3 regions of the Thalassotalea insulae genome follow, and region 3 is predicted to be linked to each of the others. Evidence: predicted binding sites of a transcription regulator. Region 3 holds the regulator's gene; each other region holds the start of a gene.
What was found. The regulator LexA, encoded in region 3, represses DNA repair genes until DNA is damaged. The targets are predictions, from matches to a motif close to TACTGTATNNNNATACAGTA.

Region 1 (10,156 bases), 890 kb from region 3:
CGACCATTTTCGATAATTTGCTGCATGACCTTATAGGCGAGCTGGTAAGGAACTGCAAAGAAAATGCCTTGAATATCGTTTAACTGAGGGTTAATTTCAGTAAATTGGCGTGAATTGATACCCACTAACACACCATTGGTATTGACCAGTGCTCCACCTGAATTGCCTTTATTAATTGCGGCGTCCATTTGTAAAAATTGCAGATAGCTGGTGTTACTTAGTCCAATACGTCCGGTTGCACTAATAATTCCCTGAGTAATGGTTTGCCCTAGATTTAATGGGTTTCCGATCGCTAAAACCACATCACCAGCGAGTGACTGTTGTGTTTTATTTTGGGGGATAACGGGTAAGTTTTGCGCATTAACTTTTAATACAGCCAAGTCGGTATAGATATCAAAACCAATAAGTTCGGCGTGATATTGCTGGCCATTTTGCAATAGTACATTAATCAGGTTGGCATTTTGCACTACATGGTAGTTAGTGAGCAGGTAGCCATTGCTGTCCATGATCACGCCTGAGCCTAATCTTGTGCTTTTACGCTGTGAGCGAACGTAACTCGGGTTGTTTTGGATTTCTTCCGAATAGATATTAACGACGGCAGGAGCCGCTGCTTGTACCGCTTTAGCATAGGATAATGCTGGCTGAGTTTTCGGATTTACCTGAAAAATATTCCACAATGTGGCATTGTTTTCCCGTAATTCAGGTACTAGCAATAACAGCATCACGGCGAGCAAAATACCATAACTGGCGGAGTTTACGACGTATTTGATAAGGCTTTTAAGTTTCAAAATATTTTTATTATTAATATGGCTTAGCGAGAAGATTATCATAAACCGATGAAAGCGTTAAAGCATTTAATCAAGTGTATCAAACAGTAATGATTTTTGATTCAGATAAAAAACGGCTCAATCATGAGCCGTTTTTTTGGGGGGAGAAAATTTAGTATTAGCGAATACGAATATAAAGGTTCGAATTACCACGAATAATATTAAGTAGTGAGATACCTTGATTATTTTTAAGGTAATCTCTTAATTCAGCGATATTTTTGATACGTTGACGGTTCACACCAACGATAATATCGCCGCCCCGTAAACCAATCATAGCGGCTGGAGTGTCATCCTCGACAGATGTTACTAATACCCCCTCATTGGTGTTGTTATTTCCTAACACAGCACCTTCAAGCATTTTGTGTATGCTGACCGGTTCTATACTTGCAGACTCTGCTTTTTTCAGCGTAACCTTGTAGGTTTTTTCATCGCCATTGGTTTTAATAACGCTAAGTTTGACTTCGTTACCAGCACCGATAGAGCCAATTTTGCCGCGTAGTTCACTGAAAGAGCGGATCTTCTTGCCATTAACTTTAGTAATAACATCGCCTGCCTCAATACCTGCTTCATCTGCTGCTGAACCTTCAGTCACTTGTTCAACAAAAGCACCTTGTGCTTCTTCCAGTTCCATTGCCTGAGCAAATTCACCGGTAACACTACGGCCAGCTACGCCTAATACACCACGGCGAACTTCACCATATTCAATGATTTGGTCGACGAGGTTTTTCACCATATTACTTGGAATGGCAAAGCCGATACCAACGTTACCACCATTTGGTCCAATAATAGCGGTATTAATGCCGATCAGATCACCTTTTAAATTGATTAATGCGCCACCTGAGTTTCCACTGTTAATCGCAGCATCTGTTTGAATAAAGTCTTCAAAGTTATCGGCATTTAGTCCACTGCGTCCAAGCGCACTGACAATACCCGAGGTAACCGTTTGGCCTAGACCAAATGGACTGCCGATAGCGACAGCGAAATCGCCGACACGTAATTTATCGGAGTCGGCAATGTTAACTTCTTTTAAGTTATCTGCTTCGACTTGTAATAGGGCGATATCACTGTTTTCATCGGCACCAATTTTTTTTGCTTCTATCTGGCGACCATCTTTTAATGTGATTTGAATCTCATCTGCTTCATTGATGACATGGTTATTGGTAACAACATACCCTTTGTCAGCATCAATAATAACCCCTGAGCCTAAACCTTGAAACGGTCTTTCTCTTGATGGCGTTTGCCTTGGATTACCGAAAAAAAAGCGAAAAGCATCAGGGACATTTCGCTGCTTTATTTCATGTGTTCCTCTTACGGAAATTAATACTACGGCAGGTGTTACCTTTTCTAACATTGGTGCTAGGCTGGGTAATTGCTGGCCGTTGACTGAAACGGGAAGATTGGCGTGAGCCGGTAAACTGGATAAAGCTAAAGAACTTGAAAGTAAAACGCTACTAATTAAAACAGACATTTTTTTCATTGGTAAAATTTCTCCAAACGAACTTATTGATACCCAAATAGAGACTTCCTGTTTTCAGAGAAGTTCCTATTCATTAATTTCACTATTTGTAACAGTATGTTTCTTATCGTTAAAAAGACCACTAGATTCACCAGAATAATCTAATGGTGCTTCAGTGATCTCTTTATCCGGACGTGTTGTTTTGTTATGACGTAGTGCGACCGTTTGCGCTAATTGTTCCTGAGTTTCTTTTGAGAAAAATGGCATTACTTCACCTTCTGCCGGGGTCGCTTGTTGCAGCAGCTTAGTGCTTTGCTCCATTTGTTGCATTGCTTTTTGACAGGTAGTATTCATTTGTTCCAATAATTGGGTTGAATTATCAAGGTGTTCTGCAACATCTAATTTATATTGTGCTAACGTTGCTTCGCTTTGATTGGCCTTTTCAGCAAGCTGTTGATGTTCTTGATTGCTGGCTGACAACATTTTATTAGCGATAAAGCCTACTAGAGCGCCAACTGCAAAAATGAGGATTCCAATAACGATATTCATAATGGTGATACCTTTTATCTAGTCGCGGAAAATTGTATTCGCGGAAAAAATTGGTGAAAATAGAGAGTAACATACTCTAGTAAGTTCATTTACTCGAAAAATAAATATGTATGCGAAATTTTGTTTTTCAAGAAAAAACTTACCATTAATTAAATTGTAGCAATGATTAACCTATCTCCCCTAGAAAAGTATAACCAAGATTTAGCCCGTGATGATTTTCAGCATGATGCCGCGCAAGAAAATGCTGTCCGTCATTTACAACGTTTATATCAAGACTTACAAAATAAACCCTTGCCAGTAACAGGGTTTAAGAAAGTATTTAACCGCTGGAAACGTGTGGTAGCGAAATCAGAACCGAGATCGATTAAAGGGCTGTATTTTTGGGGCGGCGTTGGCCGTGGTAAAACTTATCTGGTGGATACCTTCTACGATTGCTTGCCTTTTGACAATAAAATGCGCGTTCACTTTCATCGTTTTATGCATCGGGTACATCAGGAATTACAATCTCTGGCCGGACAGGCAGATCCATTAAAGATAATTGCTAAACGTTTTGCTAACGAAACCTGCATTATTTGTTTTGATGAATTTTTTGTCTCTGACATAACGGATGCCATGATTTTAGGTACATTATTTGAAGAGCTGTTTGCTCATCATGTGACTTTAGTCGCGACTTCAAATATTGTGCCCGATGATTTGTACCGTAATGGGTTGCAACGAGCACGTTTTCTGCCAGCAATAAAATTAATCAACCAGCACTGTGAAGTGGTCAACGTTGATAGTGGAATTGATTATCGACTGCGTACTTTGGAACAGGCGGAAATCTATCATGCGCCGCTAGATCAGCAAGCAGCACATAATTTGTCGCAGTATTTTCAGCAATTGTCAGTGGAGCCTGGCAAACCCAATGTGACTGTTGAAATTAATAATCGACCGTTAACCACCATAGAAGAGTCTAAAGGTGTAGTGCATTTTGATTATGCGGTATTGTGTGAGTCAGCGCGTAGCCAGGCGGATTATATGGAGCTTAGCCGTTTATATCACACGGTCTTACTGGCAAATGTCAAACAAATGAATGTTGATTGTGATGATGCCGCTCGCCGTTTTATTGCTATGGTAGATGAATTTTATGAACGTAAAGTAAAACTGATCATTTCTGCCGAAGTGGTTATGGAAGACTTATATAGTCATGGCGGTTTAGCATTTGAATTTAAACGTTGCTTGTCGCGTCTGCAAGAGATGCAGTCACATGAGTATCTCGCATCTGAGCATTTACCTTAATTAAAATTGGCTAAACAAGCTGCACTTAAAACACGGCAAATTAGTCCGTGTTTTTTTATGCCAAAATTCCATATTGTCAATATATTGTGCTTTTGTTTGATCTTGATCGCAATATGTAGTGTTTTGTCTTTTCCTTTTTATTTGTCTTTGTAAACTGTTGCGAAAAAAATAACTAATAAAAAGGATATAAATCATGTCGCAAACTCTGACCGGACCGGTTAACACTGAAATTGAACTTCAAGCTACTTCTGTTGATATTTGGGATAAAAAATATCGTCTTAAAGATAAAACTGGTCAGCCACAAGAACAAACCATTGATGAAACTTATGCCCGCGTTGCGAATGCGTTGGCTGAGATTGAGCCTAAGCAGAAAAAGCAATGGCGCGATAAGTTCCTCTGGGCGTTAAAATCTGGGGCTTATCCGGCTGGTAGAATTATTGCTAATGCCGGCGCGAGTGCGTTTAAGCCGTCTACGTCAACAATAAACTGTACTGTATCCGGTACTATTGAAGATTCCATGACTGGAATTTTGTCACGAGTGCATGAGTCAGGATTAACCTTAAAAGCAGGTTGTGGAATTGGTTATGAGTTTTCTACTTTGCGGCCGAGTGGGGCTTATGTCGCGGGAGCGGGAGCAAGAACTTCTGGCCCGATGTCCTTTATGGATATTTTTGACAAAATGTGTTTTACCGTCAGTTCTGCTGGCGGACGTCGCGGCGCACAGATGGGAGTTTTTGATGTCTCTCATCCTGATGTTAAAGACTTTATCTTAGCAAAACGTGAAGATGGCCGTTTACGGCAGTTTAACCTGTCATTACTGATCACTGATGAGTTTATTGAAGCGGTGAAAAATCAGCAAGACTGGCCTTTGGTTTTTCCTATTTCTGAAAAAGAGCTAGCGGCAGAAAAAATAAAGTTAACGGATAGTAGCAAGATACATTTTCGTGAAAATTATTTTGATGAAGACTATGTCAAAAAGCACGATTATATAGTTAATCAACAAGGACAAATTGCCTGTAAAGTTTATGATCGTATTCCGGCGAATCGCTTATGGGACATGATCATGAGTAATACCTTTGATTATGCCGAGCCAGGCTTTTTATTGATTGATCATGCCAACGAATACAATAACAACTGGTTTTGTGAGCAATTACGCGCCAGTAACCCTTGTGGCGAGCAAATATTGCCACCATACGGCGCTTGTTTACTCGGTTCTATTAATTTAGTGAAATTTGTTGAGCAGCCGTTTAGTGAACAGGCACAGTTTGATTGGCCTAAGTTTAGGGAAGTGGTCAAAGTATTTACCCGCATGCTGGATAATGTAGTAGAAATCAATGGATTGCCATTGGAACAGCAACGCCAGGAAATTCAAAATAAACGCCGTCATGGCATGGGCTATTTAGGGTTAGGTTCGGCACTGACCATGCTCAAAATTCCTTATAACAGCCCACAAGCCGTGGCTTTTACTGAGGAAGTTTCTAAAGTGATGGCTATCACTGGCTGGCAGGTGGCATTAGAGCTGGCAAAAGAAAAAGGCCCTGCGCCAGTATTAACACAGTCATTTGTGGTGACAGCGCAGATGTTGTCGAAACGACCGGAAATGAAAGCGGATGGTATTAAAGTCGGCGACAACATTAAAGGGTCGGTATTGCACGCAAAATATAGTCGTTATATGCAACGAATTGCCGAAGAGCAGCCTGAATTGGTTGAGCAACTTGCGAAAGTCGGTGCACGTTTTACTCATCATAGCTCAATAGCACCAACCGGTACCTTAGCATTGAGTTTAGGGAATAATGCGTCCAACGGTATTGAGCCGAGTTTTGCCCATGAATATCATCGCAATATTATCCGTGAAGGGAAGAAATCAAAAGAGTCGGTCGCGGTTGCCAGTTTTGAGCTGTTAGCTTATCGCCATTTTATTAATGAAGATGCACAAGCCTATAGCGCGGATGGCCACAATCAATTGCCGGATTATTTTGTCGCCAGTGACAGTATTACTCCACAAGAACATGTTGATATTCAGGCTGCTGCCCAATATTGGGTCGACTCTTCTATCTCTAAAACCATTAACGTACCAACGGATTGTGATTACCTGACGTTTAAAAATATCTACCTCTATGCCTACGATAAAGGATTAAAAGGTTGCACTACCTTCAGGTTTAACCCTGAAGTTCATCAGGGAGTGTTAGTAAAAGAAACCGATCTGGCCTCAGTGGAATATGAATTTACTTTAGAGGATGGTTCAACTTTTACCATGAAAGGCAATGAAGAGCTGATTTACGATGGTGAAACTCACACCGCGGCAAATCTTCATGATGCGCTAAAAGAAGGCTATTACGGCAAGCTGTAACACTAATTATTATTAAGGATAACGTTAATGAAAGAAGTTACTCAAACTATTACCGCAGTAAAAGTTAATACTGCCAAATCACAAGCAGAACATGCAGAAGCCCCACAAACCACCAATTTAAATGAAACGGTACAGCGCCCGGAAATGTTGGTGGGTTCTACTTATAAAATTAAGCCACCGATTTCCGATCATGCCTTGTATATAACAATTAATGACATTTTGCTTAACCCAGGAAGTGAGCAGGAAATTCGTCGCCCTTTTGAAATTTTTGTTAACTCAAAAAATATGGAGTTTTATGCCTGGGTAGTGGCATTAACTCGGGTTATTTCTGCAGTATTTCGTAAAGGCGGTGATTGCACATTTCTGGTCGAAGAACTCAAAGCAGTATTTGATCCTAAAGGTGGCTACTACCAGCGCGGTACCGGCATCTTTATGCCGTCGGTTGTTGCGGAAATTGGGCAGATCATCGAAACCCATTTAAAGACCTTAGACATGCTGCCAGAGCATGAAATAGATGCCCATCAGCAGGCCTATATTCAACAAAAAAAACAAGCGGCAATGGCTGAACAAGAGAGTGAACAGCACGCTTTTCCGGCTAGCGCCAGTAAATGCAGTAAATGCCATCAAAAATCGGTGGTACTACTCGATGGTTGTGCCACTTGTTTAAATTGTGGAGACTCAAAATGTGGTTAACAGTAATTTTGAGCCTATTGCTATAACGATTAACCGTTAAGCAATATTTGCATTTTCACAATAGATAATTATACTGTATAAATAAACAGTATTGGTGCGGTGTAATTATTTGTTGTGATGAATCCGATCATTGAAAGCTTAACTAATCAGCGTTTGCTTTGGCGTGGTTTTGAGCAGAAAGCTCAGCCGAAATCCATTGCAACTGGTTATGAACAGTTAGATGAAAAATTAGCCGGTGGGCTTCCTGAATATGGGGTTGTAGAAATAAAAAGCCTGAATGGTATTGGTGAAGTTCGTCTCTTTAGTCGTTATCTTCTACAGGCGCAGCAGCAAGGATTAATCGTTTTTATCGCGCCCCCCGCTTTGGTTTCCAGTGAGTTTTTGCATGCTATTGGTTTAGATATTTCTCAAGTCTATATTTTAACTCCTGAACATGAAAAAGATGCGTTGTGGTGTGCTGAACTGTGCTTAAAAAGTGGCTGTTGTCAGAGTGTTTTACTCTGGTGCGCGGATATCGCCTTACATCAGGTAAAACGCCTGTTGTTAGCTAGTGAAACGGGCCATAGCTGTTTATTGTTATATCGGCCATTGCTTAAGCATAGCCTGGCATTACCAGTACACATAAGTATGCGTTTTATCGCGGATGCTTTGGGGATCAAAGTGACTGTTGATAAATGTCGCGGTTGTGCACCGTCATCCGCGTTTATTGTTGATATGCAAGCGCATTGGCCTGAATTTACTGTGGCGGCTGAGCAGCCGAGAGCAACTAAGCGACGGATTGCTGATATTCAGGTTAGCTGATGTTGTGGGCTTATCTTTATTTTCCATCGTTACAGCTTGATGGTGTTGTGACTGAGGGAGGTCGTGACTGGCAGCCGGTAGTGATCTTAGATGGCAATAACAATGAAATTGTCCAACTTAATGCTCAGGCGAAACAAAGTGGTTTAAGACTCGGTATGGGGCTGGCGACAGCTGTTGCCTTAGAGCATCAATTACAGGTGTTGCCTTATTGTCAGCAACAAGAGCGGCAAACACTTACTTTTATTGCTGAACAGCTATATCAAGTGAGTTCTGATATTGCATTAGATAGCCCAAATGGTTTGTATTTACGCATAGAAAATATGCTGGCTTTATACGGTGATTTGAGCGGATACTGGCAAAATTTGCAGTCGGTATTACAACCGCTGCAGCTGAGCTTACATTATGCTACAGCTTATAGTCCCAGCGCAGCTAAAGTATTAGCCAGAGCTAAGGTTGATCGTTTATTAACTGAGCAAAAAAAGGTGCTATCAATACTGAACTCCTTATCGATTAATTCTTTAGCGCTTGACCAAAAAGTGCAAAAGCAACTGGATAAAATTGGTGCTAAGACTATTGGCCAGTTACTAAGCTTACCAAAAGAACAGCTAAGTCAACGTTTTGATAGTTCGGTTACTCATTATCTTCGTCGTTTAGTGAATGGTGATGATTTGCCCATGGTGTTTTATCAGCCTCAGGGGCATTTTTTTCATTATTTGGAATTGCTTTATGAAATTAACGACAGTAATAAATTATTGTTTCCCATTAAAAGCTTGTTGTCATTATTAGCGAATTACCTAAAGAAAGCCGATTTATTGAGTGATCGTTTAGTGATCACTTTGTTTTTACGTAATCAGCCGTCAAAAGACGTGGTGATTAATAGTGCTGAAGCTATCTATCAGGCATCACAGTGGTTAAGTCTCACTGAACTCACCTTAGCGTCATTACAATTAGCTGCTCCTGTGGTTGCTATCAGCCTAACCTGTAAGCGTTTCAGTTCGCAACAGCAGCAGTCAGGAGATTTTTTTTCTCTAGCAGAGGGCAAGTATACTCGGCAAAGACTGCTTAGTTTGTTGTTAGCGAAATTAGGTCAGAGTCGGGTGCACTCGTTGTTATTAACGGATGATTATCGGCCAGAATGCGCCAATGGTTATGCACCGATAAATTTAGTGAGCCAGCGAAAAATAAAAACGGAGCATTTTACTCGATTAAGACCAAGTTATCTTTTACCCGAGCCGTTAGCATTAGCAACAGAAATAGCGGTTTTTTCATCGCCAGAGCGTATTGAAACCGCATGGTGGGAAAATACAGTGAAACGGGATTATTTTATTGGTCGTAATCCGTACGGGCAATGGTGCTGGTTATATCGTCAGGCGGATCATCGCTGGTTTATTCATGGTTATTTTGCCTAGGTGGTTAAGATGCAATATGCAGAATTAATTTGCCAAAGTTACTATTCTTTTTTGCATGGCGCTTCAAGTCCTGAAGCATTAGTTCGTCAAGCACAGGCTTATAATTATCAGGCTATTGCGATCACAGATGAATGCTCAGTAGCCGGTGTAGTCAAAGCGCATCGTTACATTCAGCAGCATCAGTTGGCACTAAAGCTTATTGTCGGTGCCCGTTTTACTTTTCAGCGTGATCAGTGCGCGACTGAGTTGGTACTACTTTGTCCTAATCGTCAGGCATATGCCGAATTGTGCCGAGTGATCACTAACAGTCGCCGACGCTGTACTAAAGGACATTATCGTTTAACGGACTGGGATATTAATTCATTGAAATATTGTTTCTTACTGTGGCTTGCAAGTGGTGACAAAAAACGGGATATAGTTTGGCTGCAATGGTTTAAGCGTTATCATCACGGGCGATTATGGCTGGCTGCTTTTCGACAGCTGGCGTCGCAAGAAAAGCAATATTTATTACAGTGTCAGCAATTAGCACAGCAGTATAATGTGCCGATTGTTGCCACCGGTAATGTGTTGATGAGTGATAAAGCAAATTTACCTCTTCAACAAGTACTTAGTGCGATTCGCTACGGTAAAAGTGTCGATAAGTTGGGGCATCAATTACTGAGTAATGCCGAGCGTTCGCTTCGCCCTTTGGAGCAAATGGCTCGGCTATTTGATCCAGGCTTACTTGCTGAGTCTGTGGTAATCGCTAAACAATGCCATTTTTGTTTATCCGAGTTGCGATATCAGTATCCGG
Region 2 (10,156 bases), 1.0 Mb from region 3:
ACAAGGCATTCTTCCATCTCTCTTAATGATTATTTTACTCAAGTGATAAACTAGCGCAGTAATCGACGTCTTGACGATTACTGCCAATGGGTTCTTTTAATTAGTTAACCAGCAACACTAGCAAGCAACGCTTTAATGTCTTTGATTTCATTATCAGCTTTGGCAAGTTGTAGCGCTTTTTCAAGCATTGTTTTAGCACCTGACTTTTTACCCTGCGCTAATTGAATTTTAGCCGAATACAGCATTGCAGAGACATCGTCAGGTAAATAATACTGCCACCTTTTTGCCACTGTTAACGCCTGTTGAAACTCCTTGTTTTCATATAACATTCTCGTGATATATCGCAAGCAATTCACACTGTTCCAGCGATCTGCATTTGGGTAAATTTGGTAGCCGTATTGCTTAGATAACACTTGGTAATAGTCCTCGATATTTTGCAATGCATCACCGGGCGCTTTAATTAATTCACGATATTTCGGTGCCCATAATGATTCGGGATAGACTTTATCAATAAAGGACAGCATGCCTTTTAACAGCGCATCGTAATGTCGTTCATTACTGATGGTCTCAACAACCAAGTGCTTAGCCGGTTGCTTTTGTGCCACATAGCCTTTTTTAAGCTCAGCCAGATTGTGCTGATACTCAGGATCATCTTCAATATCATCATCTGCATCGACAAAGTAAACAAGTCCTGCTCTTTTTTCGCTGTTTGGCTGTTTGTCGTTTTTGTGTTTAAACGCCTGCAGAATATCGCTATAGATAGTAGATGTTTTACTAAACCCCATGCCTATCATGTCGCTGGCCGCAAGAAACATATAATCTTCAAACAGTTTAGGCTTGTTCGCCAACGCGTATAACGGAAAAAGCGAGCTACCTGATATCCCGATGATTTGTCGATAATCATTGGCGTTATAATGTTTGCGCAAATACGGAAAGAGTTCTTGTTGCAAATGTTTGATATAGCGATTTATATCGCCGTAAGCATTTAAAGTAGAAGCTCTCCACATGCCATTGGTTTGCACTTGTGGAAAATGCCCGCTGTTATTTAGGCTGACGACTAAAGTGTCTGGCATACGATCAACCGAGGTTAAATGTTTAACCATACCGGTTATTTGATGGAAAAACTGATCGCCATGACTGCCATTGACAAATAATACCGGAAAGGTTTGATAATGCTTGCTCTGCTGAAATGATGCGGGCAAGTAAATATTGAGCGCTATTTGTTCTTGCAAAATTGATGAATCAAATGTCAGTTTCTGTCCTAGATTGATTGCTGAAGACTCGGCCACTGTCAGCCCAAAGCCTGACTGACTTTCGAGTGTCGACTCTGCAACAGCGCTGCCGATGATAAAAAACGTACATAGCGTTAAGATCCGTAATGTTATGAAGGTATGCAACTGACTCATTACCAATACTCCACTATTCTTTTCACTTTTAGTCCGTCAAATTCAAAAACGGTGAAATGATATTCATTGTTAGGGTTCCAGTGATTAGGGTGCTGTAACCGGCGAAGTGCAACGGCTTTACGGCCGGGTATCAGCTCTACTATGGTGTAACGATCTCTTTTAAAGATATATTTACCCGCTTTCATAAACTTAATGGTATTGCGATATAAATGTTCTTTTGTATATTCACTGCCATATTGCTCGTGCACATAAACAAAATCGTCACTGAACAAATCGAATAAGGCTTTGGCATCCGCCTCAGTAGAGCCATCCAGTAACACTTTATTTTGCAAATCGTTTACCTTGTACGCCTGCAAAATCAATTGCTCTTGGGTTGCAATAAATTCTTCAGCGTCTTCAGCAATCGAAAAGCCGCTCAGCATTAGCAACGTCGCAGCAATTATAACCTTTATTATTTTCATCATATTCCTCCTTAGGTGTTGCCTGCAGCATAACGTTTGCACAGATAATTCCTTGAAATTTAGCTTAAAAAAAGCTGATTTTTTGCTGAAATTTGCCTAACTGATAATGGCAAGGTAATCTGACTGACAAAGATGAAAGCGGAACGCGCTGCCACAAGTTGACGGTTTTGTGGTAGGGTAAGCGTGAAGATTTATGCACTATTGAGAATAATAAAAAAATGAAGCGACAGTTTCATATAAACAATTACTTTATCGAAGTAGACAAAAACCAAATCACAAACACTGAATGCGATACGCAAGATGCCTTAGTTAATGTCCCACCAAAGTCACTTGAAGTGTTACTGGTATTAATTGAAAACACGCCAAGTGTTGTCAGCGTCGAAACCATTATGGATAAAGTCTGGGGAAATACCGTTGTCTCTCCTAATTCGGTTCAACGCTGTATTGCTCAGCTTCGCAAAGCCATGGGTGACAACAGCAAACTACAGACCATCATTAAAACCCACGCCAAAAAGGGCTATAGTTTAGAAGCCAATGTCCGCTTAGCCAAAGAGCCGCAAGAAAATTCAAATACGGAAGAACGAAAACAGCCACTAATCAATCGCGCAGGCTCAAGCTCAACATTTGAAGCATCCAACATACAGCATGAGAAAAGCAATGCTTCAGAAAACCTTCAAAATAGTGATAAAACAACAATTAACGAACGAATATCACCTACAGTATTAAACAAAACTGAACAACTCAAAGAAAACAAAAGTCGTTGGCATCAACGGCTGATAAATCTAAAAGCAATTATCATCATATTAATAGTGTTCATGCTGGTAATAAGTAGTTTTCATTTACTGCCTTCCTCCACTAGAAATCTTGAGTTAAATTCACTAACGCCTATTTTAGTCAGTGATGCGAAAGAAACTAACGCAAGTTATAGTCCAGACGGCAATGCCATTGTTTTTCATCGTTTTGATGGTTTTTGCGCCAATAATATTTGGCTTTATGACTTAACGGATAACCAAGAACATCAGCTAACATTAAGTACAGGCTTTTATGGCAGTCATCAGTTTACACCCGATGGTAAAAAACTCGCCTTTATGGCAAAAGAAACGTGTTCAAGCACCAATGCAGCAAATAAAGACATTACAAATACCGACCATGATATTGTATTGCGCCAGTGCTGGAACTTGATGACATTAGACATTGAGCAAGCATTAACCTCTGCCATGGAACCTGAAGTTGCCGTCAGTTGTCATGATGGAGAATTATCCAATCCTGTTTGGCTAGACAATGGCAACATCGCGGTATTAAAGAAAAAAAATGACCGCTGGCACGTCGTTAAATATATGCCAGATGCAACAATTGAAAAAACGCTATACGCGCCAGGTAAGCTTAATATTTATCATTTAGGCCATCTGCCTGAAAACAATGAGCTGTATGTTATTGGCATAAACGATAAAAGCGAACATTTACTGCAACGTATAGATACTCAAGGCAATGTCATCACAAGCCATCCTATTGAACGCAAAGATGGATTACTCCCTTACCGGTTGATCTACCCATTTGAAGATCCCTTTACTCATCAACTTGCCTTTACTACAGGAAAACGCTTGTTCTCACTGTCATTTGACGGCAAGGTAAGTAAGCTCTCTCAGCTCCCATACAACGATTTAAGCAGACACTCTTTTCATCCCGATGGCCGAAGTATCATAGCGACTCAGGGAAAAGTTGATCTTGATATTTCAAAAACTTCATTTGATGCATTAGCTTCAAAGCTTGAACCGGAATTTAATCAGCTAGCGCACTTTAATGCCGTCCATCAACCATACAAAAGTTTAACTCGCTCTGCACATGCAGAATTTGATGCGCATTTTCAGCCAAATGGTGAGTTAATTGCTTTTATCAGTGACCGCAGTGGGCAAGAACAAATTTGGTTAAAACGTGGTCAGCAAATTAGCCAGCTTACACAATTTCCAACTGACACCGTGATAGAAAGTTTTGCTTGGAGCCCTCAAGGCAATAGCCTAATCGCTGCAGTAAATGGCCAACTTATTGAAATAGACATAGACAAAACACAACAGGTAATTGACTTGCCTTACCCTATTACCGAAGTATACCAATGGCTAAGCGATGATAATTTACTGCTCAAAGTACGGATCCAAGGCGTGCTCAAGGTGGCGACATACAACATCGCAACAAAAGATTTGACCCCACTGACGACGACACAAGTTAAATGGGCGCAAATATCTGACACCGCCGGATTAATTTATCAGGATGAATTTAATCAATATTGGCAACAAAGCGACTCTGGCGCTGTTCATCTTGCAACACTTAATAATCAAAGTGCATCCACAAGGTTTATTTTGCGAGCCGATAACATTTGGTCATTCAATCAGGATTATCGACTATGGCAGTACCATATTAAGCAGCAAACTTTGGATTTTATCGGCCATGTTAGTTCACAGATTGCGTATTTTAGCGATGTAAAAGGCGAGCAATTATTACTTACCCAGATCATTTCGGCGCGCAAAGACATAGTTAAACTTAAACACACGCCTTTGGTAGAGTGATTTTTACATGACAAAGAATTAGCATCACCAACAGGGAAGTTGGTGATGTAGTGCCAAGGAACAATGCTACATATAGCTTGTTTACCTAACAATTACTATCAAGAGCATAGCCAAGGGATTAATTACTACTTCAAATCTCTAACTAAAGTTTTCAACCAACGCTCTTCACTGATAAATGCCCATGCTTGATCTTGATATTTTTCCCCTATGCCAAGTGCCAAAATATCCTGCTGTGATTTTCCTTCATTTAACGCCTTAGTGACTCGGTTAATGCTAAATTCTATCATTTCAGCATATGCGATATAGGCGGCCTTATTGGTGAGTTTACCGTGGCCTGGAATAATCACCACATCGTCCGGCATTTGACTAATCAGCTGCTTAACATTGGTCAGATAACCTTTCACGCTACCACCACTATCGAGATCGATATAGGGAAAACCAAGTTCAAAAAATAAATCGCCGGTATGAAGCACATTCGCCTGCTTAAAATAGACCACAGTATCGCCATCGGTATGACCAGCAGGAAGATGAAGCAACTGAACTTCTTCATTATCCAGATAGATGGTCGCGCCCTCCTGATAAGTTACGACAGGTAAACGATAGATATCTGAATCTTCTTCGGCTTTTAAGCGTGCCCTGACATTCTTATGGGCAAAAATCGGTGCCTGACGAGCAAAGTAACTATTACTGCCGGTATGATCACCATGAAAATGCGTATTAACCACATATTTTAATTCGTTATTGTTAATCTCCTGCATTGCCGCTTCTATTTTCTCCGCAAGCGGCTGAAACTGATCATCAACCAATAATAATCCTTTTTCCGTCACCAGCAGACCAATATTGCCACCAGCGCCAGTTAACATATAAACATTAGCGCCCGCTTTGGTTGCCAGTAACTTAACATCGTCCATTTCCCCAGCACTTAATGGTCCGGTAGCGGCCACAACGCAAAGTAAGGTGGCTAATAACTTTTTAAACATTTTATTATCCTTTTTTATGTAATTGGCAGGGTTAGTTGCCCACTGTCAACTAACACTTTTTGCTGACTGTCAAACCCTAGTGACACCCCCACCAAGCGAATTTCTCGATTATCAGCCCTTAACATCGCCTTGGCAAATAACGCCTTAAATATACTGGCGTCTATCTCACCACTTTGCTGTTCAACCGTGGTTTGATTAAAATCGGCAAATTTAAGTTTCACTCCTTGTTTGACAATGCCCTTATCTTGACAGGCTAAATAACGATTATTTAATTTCTCCAGCAAACTATCTGCGACCGCGAGTACCTGCTCAAGCGTGTTAATATTGTGGACAACCGTAGTTTCCACACCGAGCGATTTACGCTCTCTATGGGTTTCCACTGGACGTTCATCCTTGCCAAAGCTTCGATGATATAAGCTGACCGCCTGCTTGCCGGCCACCAACTGCAACTTGGCAATCGAACTTTTCCTGATATCCCGGCAAGTCAAAAAACCATGTTGAGCCAAGCGCTCGGCAGTTTTTGGCCCAACACCAGGAATTTTTCTTAACGATAAATCTGCAACAAATTCCGATACCTGATCAGGGCTGATCACACATTGGCCATTGGGTTTATTTTCATCACTGGCGATTTTTGCCAAAAACTTATTCGGCGCAACTCCTGCAGAAGCGGTAAGTCCTAATTCATTGTAAATATCGGCTCGAATTTGCTGAGCAATTAAGGTCGCACTACCGTAGTGCAGTTGACAATCACTGACATCTAAATAAGCTTCATCCAAACTAAGTGGTTCTATCACTGAGGTATAACGTTGAAAAATTGCTCGGATCTGCTTGGATACTTGCTGATAGACCGCCATCCGGCCATTGACTATCAATAAATCAGGGCATAGTTTTTTTGCCTGATGATTTGGCATAGCAGAACGCACACCATATTCTCTGGCAATATAATTACAGGTACAGAGCACACCACGGGCGCTGTTACCGCCAACAGCTATAGGGATCTCACGGTAAGCCGGATTATCACGCATTTCAACCGCGGCATAAAAACAGTCCATATCGATATGTATGATTTTGCGCATAACCCTGACACAAACAACTGTAAATAAAAACAGTATACTTATTCAAAAATAAAAATCAAATTTTGCGTGAGCCCAAATTGCTAGTAGCCACCTATTAGCCCTCCGTGATAATTTTTTAGCAAAACTCACCATATTCGCTTTTTTAAAAAAGCGTATTAGCAGATAATCAAGTAATGAAACAAGATAAACTGACAATAAAAGAACAACAGATATACCAAACACTTAGACATTCGATGGAAAGTTATGCGCCGCTGTCTGATAGCACCTGGCAGGCGTTTTGCGCAATCACCCAAATCAAGTTATTACCAAAAGCGAGTGTTATCGTAGGACTTGGCGACATTCCTAAGAGTTACTACTATATCTACCGAGGCCTAGTGCGTGGCTACACCAGCAATGAAAAAGGCGATCAGTACAATAAAAATTTTTTTAGTGAAGGTATGTTTCCAGGTACGATGACTGCGCTGTTAACTAATACACCATCAAGATTTGCTTTGGAAACCATTGAGGAAACAGAGTTAGTTGATATCAACTTCAAGGAATTTCGCCAGCTATTATTAGAAAAAGACGATTTAAAACTGTTTCAAATTCACTATTTAGAACAAAACTGGTTATTGGATAAAGATCAAAGAGAAATTGAAATCGTCCAACAAGACGCCGCTATGCGCTATCACAAGTTTATTAAACAACACTCAGAGCTAATCGATCGTATTCCTCAATACCATATTGCCGCTCACCTCGGGATCACCCCGACCCAATTAAGCCGCATCCGAAAAAAGTGTTCAATCGATCAACCTATGTAAATGAAAGCCATCGTTATTCATTTTAACCTTGCGCAAAATTTAACTAAAGGACGATAACGATGAACTTACTTAGCGCTCTTAACTGGCGATACGCCGTGAGAAAATTTTCAGCACAAAAGGTTCCACAAGATAAAATCACCACGCTGATGGAAGCAACACGGTTAAGCGCCTCGTCATATGGCCTACAACCTTATAAAGTTTTAGTGATAAAATCTCACAGCATTCGCCAACAACTGCTCGCTCACTCTTTTGGCCAGGATAAAGTAGTAAACTGTTCTCATTTGATTGTGATTGCCAGCCAGACAAACATTGGCGACCACACTGTAGATAGTTATCTCGACAGATACCTGGCAACAACTAAGCAGCCAGCGGAGAGTATTACTGGTTATAGCAACCACATGAAAAGCTCGCTAGAAAAAATGACTAAGCAGCAACAACAGGAGTGGGCACACCAGCAAAGTTATATCGCTCTGGGTAATTTACTAACCTCAGCCGCACTGTTACAAATTGATAGCTGTCCTATGACCGGCTTTGATCGTGACGGTTATGACCAAGTGCTTAACCTCAAACAGCAAGCATTAACAGCATCGATCATTTGTGCCTTGGGTTATCGAGATGCTCAGGATTTAGCTGCGAGCAGAACCAAGGTCAGGTTAGATTATCAAGAAATGGTCATGGAGCTCTAAGATGAATCTATTATCATTATTGGCACTGGCTGCTGGCGGCGCTATTGCCATCCAGGCGGCAATGAATGCCAAACTTGGTTTACTGGTAAAAAATGTCCTCTTGGGCTCGAGTATCGCATTTTTTATTGCCTGCTTGTCTTCATTGTTAGTGATTGCTTTTACTGCCAGCCAGTTACCACGATTAGACGATATACGCGCCGTACCTCTGTATTTATGGTTTACTGGCGGTATGTTGGCAGCGTTTGGTGTTGGTACTTTTTATTACCTTATTCCAAAACTTGGCGTTGGCGCCATGATGTCTTATGCCCTGGCAGGACAAATCATCATGGCGAACATCATCAGTCACTTTGGTTGGTTTAACCTGCCACAAAAAACTATCGATATTAAGTTATCTATTGGCATTTTGTTATTCATCGCCGGCATTATATTAATTAACGGAGGGTTCTCTCATGGCAATCGTTAAGTTAAACAAAGAACAGATTAATCAAGCTAATCTGGCAAACTTAATTGCGCTGTGGCAATGCTATGGCGCGAACCAATTCAATGCAGTTAAACAATACCAACTCACGCAAAACAACGACTGGCCAAACCGTGTTTGGTTTGATAAAGCACAGGATGCAGCTCATTACCCGTCGGAACCGATATCCCATAGTCAACTGAGCAATTTACTCAGCCAGCTGCGCCCTGGCAGCATATTTCCTACCTGGCCAGCCAATATCATAAAAGCGCTAGATGCCAGCGCTCAAGCAACACAGCAAACCATTAACCACTACCTTAGTGAACATAGCAAACACTGGACGCTAAGCTTTCAGCAAACCGCAATGTATCTGCCATTAAGCGATAACCTACAATTGCCTACCAGCAAGAAAACGCTATACATTACCCCCATATCGAGTGATAAAGATATCAAGCATTGGGTTACGGTTGGTAGCAAGGCATTTGGCTATCAAATCAATTATCAAGTGATCCAGCAGCTCAGCCTAAATTCAGATATTCAGTTATTGCTCGCCTGGCAAGATCAAATCCCAGTTGCCTGCGGTTTACTTTATCAAACCGGTAAGATTGTCGGTATTCATCAAGTTGGTATAGTGCCAGAATTTCAAGGACAAGGCTTAGCGAAACCATTGATGATAGAGATGATTAAACGTGGTCTTGATTTAGGGGGAGATTACGCAGTATTACAAGCATCTAGTGCTGGCAAACCGCTTTATCAAAAATTAAGCTTTAATGAGCAGTTTGTTATTGATAACTATCAAAAACTGTAACGTCCTCAAATGCATTGAGGCTCAATTTAAAGAGCCTCAATGCAGTTAAATTTTTGGCTTAACTTTAGCTTTATACAAAGCAGAGACTAAATAATAAACTTCGACGTCGCGCTTCGTATTTGACTTGCATTGCCGTCAAGCTGATTAGCCACTTCCCCAATTTCCTCAACCGCTAAAGTTGTTGATGAAAAACTGTTATACATTTCTTCAATATTATTCACTACAGTTTCAGCGACACTGGATTGCTCTTCTGTTGCTGTAGCAATTTGACTATTCATGGTGCTAATAAGGCCAATTTGTTCTTTAATGTTGGTTAAAGACTGATCAACTTCCCTTGAAATGCTTTCATTATTGTCAGCCTTACCTTTTGCGAGATCCATTGAGTTAACCGACTGTTCCGCAGCAGAGATCAGCTTATCTAATAGCTCTCTAATTTCAGTAGTCGACAAAGCTGTGCGTGACGCTAAACTTCTCACTTCATCGGCAACAACCGCAAAGCCACGCCCCTGTTCGCCTGCCCTTGCCGCTTCTATCGCAGCATTTAACGCCAATAAGTTTGTTTGTTCTGCAATACCATTAATCACATCCAAAATTTGATTCATGTTTTGCGAGTCTTGCGCCAGTTGATTAATCACACTCGCAGCACTGGTAATTTCTTCGGTCAACTCACCAGAAACCGATAAAGAACGTTGTACGTTGCTCATACCTTGATTTACTTCAACTTCACCTGTTTCAGCAGCACTTGCTGCTTCAGCTGCCGATTTCGCAATATCGGTAACACTATGCTGCATCTCTATCATCGACTGCTTAGTGACTTCGGCAACTTCCGACTGACTTTTCACATTCTCATCAACTTGATGCACTTTTTCAGCAAGCTGCTCCGCACTTTGACTTAAAGGCATCACGACATCGACCACTTCC
Region 3 (10,156 bases):
TTGTGAACATATGATGTGCCCAAACGATAAATGATAAAAACGCTATTGATGCGGTTGCATACACCATAGAGCTGTAACCAAATAGTTTCTTACGAGCGAAGGCTGGAATGATAGTCGATACGATACCGAATGCCGGCAAAATCATAATATAGACTTCAGGATGGCCGAAGAACCAGAATATATGCTGGAACAATACCGGATCACCACCACCTGCGGCATCAAAAAAGCTGGTGCCGAAATAGGTATCCGTTAATAGCATAGTCACTGCACCTGCCAGTACCGGCATAACGGCAATTAACAGATAAGCAGTAATAAAAAATGTCCAGACAAATAACGGCATTTTCATATAAGTCATGCCTGGCGCCCGCATATTCATTATAGTAACGATAACGTTGATCGCCCCCATAATGGAAGAAATACCCATAATATGCACGGCAAAGACGAAGAATGCGGTACTACCATTTGAATAAGTGGTCGATAGTGGTGCGTAGAAGGTCCAGCCAAAGTTAGGTGCCCCAGATTCCATAAAAAAAGATGCAATCAATATTGAAAAAGCAAATGGCAAGATCCAAAAGCTCCAGTTATTCATCCTTGGCAATGCCATATCGGGCGCCCCTATCATCATAGGGATCATCCAGTTAGCAAAGCCGGTAAACGCTGGCATAATGGCACCAAACACCATAATCAAGCCATGCGTTGTCGTTAACTGATTAAAAAAGTCTGGTTCCATTAACTGCAATCCAGGCTGAAATAGCTCGGCGCGAATGAGCATCGCTAACGCACCGCCAGTCAACAACATGATAAACGCAAACCATAAATACAAAGTACCTATGTCTTTATGATTAGTGGTATATAACCAACGTTTGATACCCGTCATTTTATGGTCATGATGTTCGTCGTGCCCATGCGAGTCGTGAATAGCTTCTGTAGTCATTATTCTGCCTCCCTACTTAGCACTTGCAGCATCAACGTCTGCGGGTTGTACAACATCACCAGTATTATTACCCCAAGCATTTCGCTCATAGGTAATTACCGCAGCAATGTCAGTTTTAGATAATTGAGCACCAAACGCAGCCATCGCTGGATTCTTCTTACTGCCGTTGACGACCATATCAATATGGACATTTATATCACCGGCCGCAATTGGGCTGCCTTTCAATGGTGGGAACGCTGGTGGTAAGCCTGCACCTGTCGGTTGATGACAAGCAACACACATAGTGTTATAAACTTTTTCACCTTTTGTCATCATTTCATCAAGCGTATATTGCTTAGATAAATCTTCGCTGACCGCAGTTGCCGCTTCAGATACAGCTTCAGTAACTTGTTCAACCACTTTCTCAACTGCCTCTTTAACTGGTGCTGCTGTCGGGCTACCACCGGCTACAGCCTGAACATCTGCTGCTTGTACTGCATCTCCAGTATTGTTACCCCAAGCATTACGCTCATAAGTAACGACTGCTGCAATTTCTTTTAAGCTTAATTGTTTACCATAAGCCTGCATACCGGTACCGGCACGGCCATTAAAGACAACGTTAATGTGATCTGCGACACTGCCCGATGTAGCCAAAGGACTGCCTTTAAGTGCAGGGAAAGCTGGTGGTAAACCTAATCCAGTTGGTTGGTGACATGCCGCGCAATAGGCATTATAAGTAGTTTCACCTAATTGCATTAACTCATCCATTGACATTGACGCATTCAGTGATGCCGCCTCAGCTGCTTTCGCATCAGCGATTAATTGTTTTTGCTCATTGAGCCAGTTATCAAAATCAGCTTCTGATTTGACTTCTACCACAATAGGCATAAAACCATGATCTTTACCGCAAAGCTCCGCACACTGGCCGCGATAAATACCCGGTTTATCCACTTTGGTCCAAGCTTCATTAATAAAGCCCGGGTTCGCATCTTGTTTAACCGCAAACGCTGGCACCCACCAAGAGTGGATAACATCATCTGAGGTCATTAAGAAACGTACTTTTTTATTCGCCGGGATCACTAAGTGCTTATCCACTTCTAATAAATAGTGTTCGCCTTTATCTTGCCCAGTTCCCTGCTGGTTTTGAAATTGTTCTCGAGGGGTAGATAAAACTGAGTAGAATTCTATGCCTTGATCAAAATACTTATAATGCCATTTCCATTGAGAGCCTGTGATCTGAATAGTCAGGTCAGAATCATCATTATTTTCCATCGCAATCAGTGTTTTAGTGGCAGGAGCTGCCATCGCGATTAAAATAAGAATGGGCACAACCGTCCAGATTATCTCGACTTTTGTACTTTCATGAAAAGACGCCGCTTTTGCTCCTTTAGATTTGCGATGAAAAATCATCGACCAAATCATAGCGCCAAATACTACAACACCAATGGCGGTACATATATACAGCACGAACATGTGTAATCCATACACTTCGTTACTGATTTCCGTGACACCTTTGGTAAGATTCAACTGCGTTTCCGCCCAAGCTATATTAGGAAGAATCATCCCTAACAGTAGCCAACCTAGGTTACGTCTACTCACTCGACATCTCCTCTACCCTTCTAAGTTCCAAAACTGAAGTTACATAGTAATGCTTAGCTCTTATGTCTTAGTTTTTGGTGTATGTTTTATTGTTATTTTCCTGACGAATTTTTGTACAGTGAAAAGTTCGCCTTATTATTATATTTGTTCATTTTCTATCCTAGAATTACCTAATTCTTGATCTAGGTCAATTTATAATTTTTTACAATTTTAAGAAAAAAGCTAACAATAACAATAGAGTTACAACTCTAAACAATTAGATCGCACGTCTGATAGGGGATAGAGAGAATGTTTACTTTTTGTGCAATTACTCTAAAAAATCTTAGATATTAAGAAACCGCAAGGATATTTTTTGAACAAAAAACAATCTAATAGCAATAATATTACGAGGAAATGATAATTATTCTTAGAAATATATCGTTAATAGCTTAATTTTTAAACAGAAGTGTGATTTGTAGACTTTCTCTCATGGAGAAAGAAAGTCTGCTGGGATAATTATGAAATCATATTACATCCAGTCGGCATTACGAATAACGCCTACGGCGAGGCCTTCAACATTAAAGTGCTGAGTAGTGAGATCAACTTTAATCGGAGCAAAGGCTTCATTTTCAGCATGTAGATAAACAACATTGCCTTCGCGTTTAAAACGTTTAACAGTGACATCATCTTCAACCCGGGCAACAATGACCTGACCATTTTGGACATCGGTAGTTTGATGCACTGCCAAGAGATCACCGTCCAAAATACCGATATCCTTCATACTTTCACCATTAACGCGCAATAAATAATCCGCCGAAGGATGAAATAAATTGCCGTCTAACTGATACCTGTCTTCAACATGTTCCTGTGCCAAAATAGGTTCACCTGCTGCAACCCGGCCAATTAACGGCAAACCGGCTTCTTCAATCAATTCTTCGGCCAGACGGATACCTCGCGACGTACCAGGTAACATTTCAATATAACCTTTTTTCGCCAGCGCTTTTAAATGCTCTTCCGCCGCATTGGCCGATTTAAAGCCAAAAAAATCAGCAATTTCAGCACGCGTTGGCGGCATCCCAGTAGCGGAAATTTTTTCTTTTATTAATTCAAAAATTTGCTCTTGGCGAGGAGTGAGAGGACGTAATTCAGACATTTGGCACTTCCTGTAAGTTTGCACAGTATCACTGTTATTGTATACAGGCTGTAAATAATCGCAAGTCCTAAAATTTTATAAAACTTTTCCTTGTCAACTAACTGCGAAATACAATACAATCCTCGCGCCTTAGAAAGGCACCATATTTCTTCTGTGGTGGCTATAGCTCAGTTGGTAGAGCCCCGGATTGTGATTCCGGTTGTCGTGGGTTCAAGTCCCATTAGCCACCCCATTCTTTTACTCTCTCAAATTTTTCTTACATGTGCTTGCAGATCAAAAATTATGCATTTTTGATCTTTAAACCTTTCATTTAAAATTACTTTTGGCATGCTTTGCCATTGCACCATTACGTTTATATCTGAAACTAATCTTTAAGTTATACGGTCTTAGTTAATGTAAGTTGGTAACTATATGGGCTTTATCATGAGCATGTTGCATTCACATGAAATAGTGAAAGGAAAAGTGGTCAAAGGAACGGGCAGTATTTTGGCAAATCTTGATGCTAAAGCAAGGAAGGCTTATGCCAAATGCGCTAATAAGGCGATGAACAAAAAACTAGCGCAAGAAAAAGACTTAGCTTCCAAAGAGCAGTTAAAAGAAATTCATCAACAGCAAGATCATAAAAAGCGCGAAATTTGCGCAAAGCATCGCCACCATTCACTTACTTATTGGCTAATAAAAGCAAGCTTTGCCGAGATATGGCACTATCTATTCTCACATGATGATAAACGGTAAACAGACACTAACTGTTGTGTTCATCCAGAAGCCACGATAAAAATTTTCCAGTTATTACTCTGCTAATTAACAGCTTTTTCCACTCTCAATATAATAGGGAATGGTAATAGTGTCAGTGGCTCGGCTAATAAAAAGCTCTGCGGCTTTATTGCCTTTGACTTCACTGTGTTGGTGTATAGTAGTTAACGGTGGGGTTGAGCGAGTTGCTTCTTCAATGCCATCGAAACCAACCACTCTAATATCTTGAGGTATTTTCAGCCCCATAGCATTAATTTCTTTTAACGCCGCTAATGCAATTGTATCACTCATACACAAGAGCACGTTTGGTCTAGGGCTGGAAGATAATGCTTCTTTTGCCGCAATTAACGCGTAATGATGATTACTTTCTGGAATATTCCATAGCCTGTCTTCCCTAAAATTAACCCCTAACTCCGCTATCGCCCGCCGATAGCCTTGTAGACGTTGATGAGAAATAGAGGCGTGTAAATCCAGCTCAGGTAAATCATATACTCTGCTGGTAAGCTGAGAATCAATGATCCTAAGCCCTAATATCGCTACATCGTCATCTTTAGTTTTTATTGCAAGTTTTGCTATTTCATAAGCCGCTTGTTGATTGTCAATACCAACCGAGGCTTTACGGTCAATATCAAAATCTGCGGTCACTACTTTTTTATCAGTAAGTTTAAGCTGTTCAATTAAAGCAGAGTTACGTGGGCTACCATAACAAATAAAGCCATCAACAAAATCAGCAACACTGTCGATACTGTCCGAAACACCAGAAAATAACAGTAAGTTGACCTTATTTTTTTCTAGTACTGAAGAAACCCCTTTAACAAAACTACTAGCGACCGGGTCTGTGATCATATATTCAACGCTATCAGGCAATACTAGGGCAGCAATATTAAATTGCCCTTTTCTCAATGATTGTGCTGCCTTATTTGGCCCTGAATAACCAAGTTTTCGGCATGATGCAAGAATTTCTTCTCTGCGCTTTTTAGAAAGCTGATCCGGACGATTAAATGCATTAGATACAGTGGCGTTTGATACCCCTAATTCTTTAGCAATACTTTTAAGCGTCCATATTTTCTTAGCTGTCATGGTTACCTTGGGTTAATAGTAGCGTTAATTTTGTTGGCATTATTTCATAAAAAGTGCAAAACGTCCCTACTATCAAAACGCTAGGCTAACAGCTCTTGCAGATCAATAAGGGTAGATTCACCACGTTCGGTTAATTCAATAACACTGTACTTGTCTAGTAAGTTAATCGTTAACCTTGCCTGGCTCTCTTCATTCTCCCACGCCAACGTGATTTCTGCACCTTGCCCTAAGACACTAAAGACACCATCAAAAGCACTGCAGCTATTTCTAAGTTTGATTAACGCCATCATGGCTTTTACAAATGGCTTCTCAATTGCCTGCGCTAACTGCGCGTCATTTAAATAAGGACGATTGATGTCTCTACCAATATTGGTTTGCTCTAGCAAGGTCATGTCATTAGTTTCAGCGAGCAGACCACCATAGTAAACCTGTGGAATGCCTGGCGAGAAAAACTGAATCGCACGGGCTAGTAAATAACCATAATCGCTTTGACCAAGCGCATCATAATAGGTGCAGTTCACTTGGTATAAATCGACATTGCTTGCCGCCGTGCCAGTGGCCATTTTACTCTCTCCACCACTATTAATGTGAATCGTCTCCACCAACTGATCTATTTGCTGCTCAGTCAATAATCCTGGCTTACCGTCCATTGGACCAATATCAATGATACCTATGCCATCATGAGTATCTAATACAGTAATACAATTTTTCGGTGAAATAGTTAACCATTGAATCAGTGCATTAAAGTTGCTACTAAAAATACTGTGTAGAATTAACGGCGGCAGCGCAAAATCATAAACCTGATCAACCCGTTTAGCGATCTCAATTTGAGTTTGATAATACGAATGGATTTCGACTAAAGTTTCCATGCCTAATTTATTCGCAGATTTGGTTAGCTCATCAATAAAGTCAAAGGTTTCATCGATCATAAAACAACTGGTTCCAGCCTTCTTAATAGCATAACCAGCCGCATCTAAACGGATCATCTTGATATTGTTTTGAGCAAAGATGGTTAAGATGCGAGACAAATACTCACGCCCGACGATAGAGTTAACATCTATATCTATCTGATTACTGGTAAACGTCGTCCAGAACTCCGCACTTTCATTATCAGGTAGGTCAAAAGCGGTAAAACAACTACCAGGTCGAGGACGATAAATTTGTTGCTGTTGCTGCTCAGTTAAACCACTAGGAAAAACTTTACCTTTTGTTAAGAAAAGCTCCCAAAACGGTGACTTTTTGCCATTTTTTAGTACGTCTTTAAACTCAAGTGACTGCGCCGACATATGATTAACGATAAGATCAGCCATTAACTCATGCGCTTCTCCCAATAGCTTAACATCTTGCCACTGCCCTAAACGGCTATCGACTTGTGTATGATCTATCGGGTCAAAACCAGCATCGCTGCCATCAATAGGAAAATAAAATGGCAACAAGTGCACGCCAGAAAATAAATCTGAAAACTGATTATGCAATAGTGTATTCAGCGCCGAAATATCTGAACCTGTTAACCTATCAACATAAGTAATGAGCTGAACATTGTTTTTCATAAAACTACCATAAATTTTAAATTGCATCTTAATCGATTAAGATATATCTTTATATACAAGACAAATTTAATCAAGCAATAATTTTGTTTTCTTTAGTAAGGGTCAGTACGAACAAACAAGCTAAAGTTAAATAAGTGAGCAACCCTCATCGCATGAACAGCGATGACAATATTTGCGACAAGGGGAAATATGATGAATCAGACGAGTCACTTAACATTAACTCAATCGCCCATCGAAGACGCAGCGGTGGCTCGAATCAAGCTATTAACCTATATGATGTTTTTTGTTTTTGCCATGACATCAGATTCAGTAGGTGTGATCATTCCACAACTTATCGAAACCTATCAGTTAAATTTAACGCAAGTGAGTGCTTTTCATTATGTTCCGATGATTTTTATCGCACTTAGTGGATTATTTCTCGGTTACTTAGCTGATAAATGGGGCCGCAAGCTCACTATCATCATTGGTTTGATGGTATTTTCCATTGCCTGCTTTTTGTTTGCTGCAGGGAGCTCATTTCTATACTTTCTGGTACTACTGGCATTAATAGGTTTAGCTGTCGGCTTGTTTAAAACCGGCGCGTTAGCACTCATTGGCGACATTTCAGCTAACACTAAAGACCATACGGCAACCATGAATAAAGTTGAGGGGTTTTTTGGTGTCGGTGCCATCGTCGGCCCTGCCGTGGTCAGTTACTTATTAACTTCCGGCGTATCGTGGAAATATTTATATATTAGCGCCGGCGTGTTATGTGTAGTGCTTTGTGTAATTGCCAGCAAAACTCACTACCCATCAACAAAACATAAACTGACAGAACAGATAAGTTTACGTAACTCGCTAAAAATGATGAAAGACCCCTATGCCATTGGCTTTTCATTAGCCGTTGCGCTCTATGTTGCCACAGAAGTTGCCATTTATGTCTGGATGCCTACGTTACTGGCAGATTACCAAGGCTCAATGGTATGGCTAGCAACTTATGCGCTAACTATTTTCTTTGTGCTTCGAGCAGGCGGACGCTTTCTTGGCGTTTGGCTGTTAAAACATATTAGCTGGCAAAAAGTGCTATTTTGGTTTTCATCCGCTGTTTTTCTATGTTATCTGGGAACAGCAATTATCGGTGTCAATGCCGCCGTAGTGTTATTACCACTTTCCGGGCTGTTTATGTCAATGATCTACCCAACATTAAATTCTAAAGGGATCAGTCATTTTGATAAGTCAAAGCATGGCGCGGTCGCAGGGATCATTCTATTCTTTACTGCGGCCTCGGCTGCCATTTCCCCTTTGCTAATGGGGATGATAAGTGATTTTTTTGGTCACGTTGCTTATGGGTTTTATCTGGCTACCTTTTTTGCTGCACTACTCAGCCTAGGGGCGATTTACAATCTAATAGCAGATCCAACCTAAGATAAATTATATTATTTATCAAAAACTTAAAACAATTATCCTGATGATATAAAAAAAACACTTGCAAAAAGTAGAAAATTCATCAAATAATTATCTTAATCGATTAAGATAATTATAAAGATAACCATAGCGATTACGATTTATTTAACAAAACAACATACAATAGAACAAACTGGGGGAAGAAAATGAAACAGGTCTCTACTTATAAAAAATTTATCTTGAGTACGTTAGCTATCGCTATCAGTGCCAATTTAAATGCAGCGGAAGCTGATGCCACTGAAAGTAAAGAAAAAAACCAAGGCATAGATTTTGAGCGTATTGTGGTAACGGGTGTAGTTAAAGGTGCCACAGTGATGGCATCCAGTGTATCAGTTAGCAGCTTTACCGCTGAACAATTAGAAACCACCACCCCAAGAACAACAGCCGAGGCGTTCCGTGCCATTCCTGGGGTACGTTCTGAATCTTCCGGTGGTGAAGGTAATGCTAATATTGCGGTACGTGGTTTACCGGTTGCTGCTGGTGGCGCTAAGTTTTTACAATTGCAGGAAGATGGTCTTCCTATTATGCAATTTGGCGATATTGCCTTTGGTAACGCCGATATTTTCCTTCGTCTAGATAACACCATGCAAAGCGTTGAATCTATTCGCGGTGGTTCAGCGTCAACTCTTGCCAGTAATGCACCTGGCGGTATTATCAATATCATTAGTAAAACCGGCATGGAAGAATCTGGCAGCATAGCCACCACCTTTGGTCTGGATTATGATAGCTTACGCACCGATTTTGAATACGGTGGTGAACTGAATGACTCTATGTATTTCCATGTTGGTGGTTTTGTTCGTCAAGGTGATGGCGCAAGAGATGCCGGTTATACCGCCAACGAGGGTGGTCAGCTTAAAGCGAACCTGACTAAAGAATTTAATAACGGCTATTTACGTTTTTACTTCAAACATTTAGATGACAAAAGCATCGGTTATTTACCTATGCCAATGAAATCAGACGGTAGTTCATTACCCGGATTTGACTCAAATTCTGATACTCCCCATTCAGCTTACTTCTTATCAACGATATCCTTAGGTGCCGACGGCCAATTACGCCGTGGCGATATGCGAGATGGCATGAACCCGCAAGTTGATGCGTTTGGTGTTGAAGCATCATTTGATTTAGCTAATGACTGGACCATTGAAAACCGATTCAGAAAATCTTCAGTGAAAGGCAGTTTTCTCTCTCCTTTTCCCGCTGAAGTCGGCAATGCTGCAACCATTGCCAATAGTATAGCAGGCGATAATGCCACCCTAACCTATGCCAATGGCCCTGCTGCTGGTGAGAGTTTTTCCGGTGACACCATCATGCGTATTCATACCTTTGATGTTGAAATGAATGATTTTGGCTCCATCGTTAATGACCTAAAATTGACTAAAACCATAGAAGATACCAGCATCACCTTTGGTTATTACAAAGCACTACAAAACGTCAGTATGTCATGGCTATGGAATTCCTACTTAATGGAAATGAAAGGTGATAATGCAGCGCTACTTAATGTCAACTCAGCTGACGGCACCAGTTACTCAGATAACGGCTTATATGCTTATGGAGTACCAGCCTGGGGTAACTGTTGTCAGCGTAATTATGACATCGAATATGATATTGAAGCGCCATATATCGCTATTTCTTCTCAGCTTGATGATCTACTGTTAGATTTCAGTGTCCGCCATGATAGCGGCACGG

Region 1: the regulator LexA is predicted to act here: its motif matches at 7,225-7,244, upstream of imuA (translesion DNA synthesis-associated protein ImuA).
Region 2: the regulator LexA is predicted to act here: its motif matches at 6,500-6,519, upstream of dinB (DNA polymerase IV).

What each region holds. Positions count from the first base shown of each region.
Region 1 is NZ_BSST01000001.1:1,363,639-1,373,794, reverse strand. Features, by position in the region: gene QQK06_RS06270 (S1C family serine protease) at 1-788, opposite strand, end outside; gene QQK06_RS06265 (DegQ family serine endoprotease) at 946-2,304, opposite strand; gene QQK06_RS06260 (Z-ring associated ZapG family protein) at 2,371-2,832, opposite strand; gene zapE (cell division protein ZapE) at 2,995-4,110, shown strand; gene QQK06_RS06250 (adenosylcobalamin-dependent ribonucleoside-diphosphate reductase) at 4,304-6,460, shown strand; gene QQK06_RS06245 (TSCPD domain-containing protein) at 6,488-7,153, shown strand; gene imuA (translesion DNA synthesis-associated protein ImuA) at 7,271-7,954, shown strand; gene QQK06_RS06235 (Y-family DNA polymerase) at 7,954-9,363, shown strand; gene QQK06_RS06230 (error-prone DNA polymerase) at 9,373-10,156, shown strand, end outside.
Region 2 is NZ_BSST01000001.1:3,294,634-3,304,789, reverse strand. Features, by position in the region: gene QQK06_RS14945 (hypothetical protein) at 1-54, shown strand, start outside; gene QQK06_RS14940 (alpha/beta hydrolase-fold protein) at 105-1,406, opposite strand; gene QQK06_RS14935 (hypothetical protein) at 1,406-1,870, opposite strand; gene QQK06_RS14930 (winged helix-turn-helix domain-containing protein) at 2,086-4,428, shown strand; gene QQK06_RS14925 (MBL fold metallo-hydrolase) at 4,554-5,408, opposite strand; gene dinB (DNA polymerase IV) at 5,423-6,484, opposite strand; gene QQK06_RS14915 (Crp/Fnr family transcriptional regulator) at 6,658-7,284, shown strand; gene QQK06_RS14910 (NAD(P)H-dependent oxidoreductase) at 7,344-7,970, shown strand; gene QQK06_RS14905 (DMT family transporter) at 7,972-8,433, shown strand; gene QQK06_RS14900 (GNAT family N-acetyltransferase) at 8,420-9,235, shown strand; gene QQK06_RS14895 (methyl-accepting chemotaxis protein) at 9,322-10,156, opposite strand, start outside.
Region 3 is NZ_BSST01000001.1:2,251,679-2,261,834, reverse strand. Features, by position in the region: gene ctaD (cytochrome c oxidase subunit I) at 1-934, opposite strand, end outside; gene coxB (cytochrome c oxidase subunit II) at 947-2,476, opposite strand; gene lexA (transcriptional repressor LexA) at 3,021-3,644, opposite strand; tRNA gene QQK06_RS10295 (tRNA-His) at 3,801-3,876, shown strand; gene QQK06_RS10290 (hypothetical protein) at 4,068-4,379, shown strand; gene QQK06_RS10285 (LacI family DNA-binding transcriptional regulator) at 4,446-5,477, opposite strand; gene gtfA (sucrose phosphorylase) at 5,558-7,027, opposite strand; gene QQK06_RS10275 (MFS transporter) at 7,220-8,431, shown strand; gene QQK06_RS10270 (TonB-dependent receptor domain-containing protein) at 8,617-10,156, shown strand, end outside.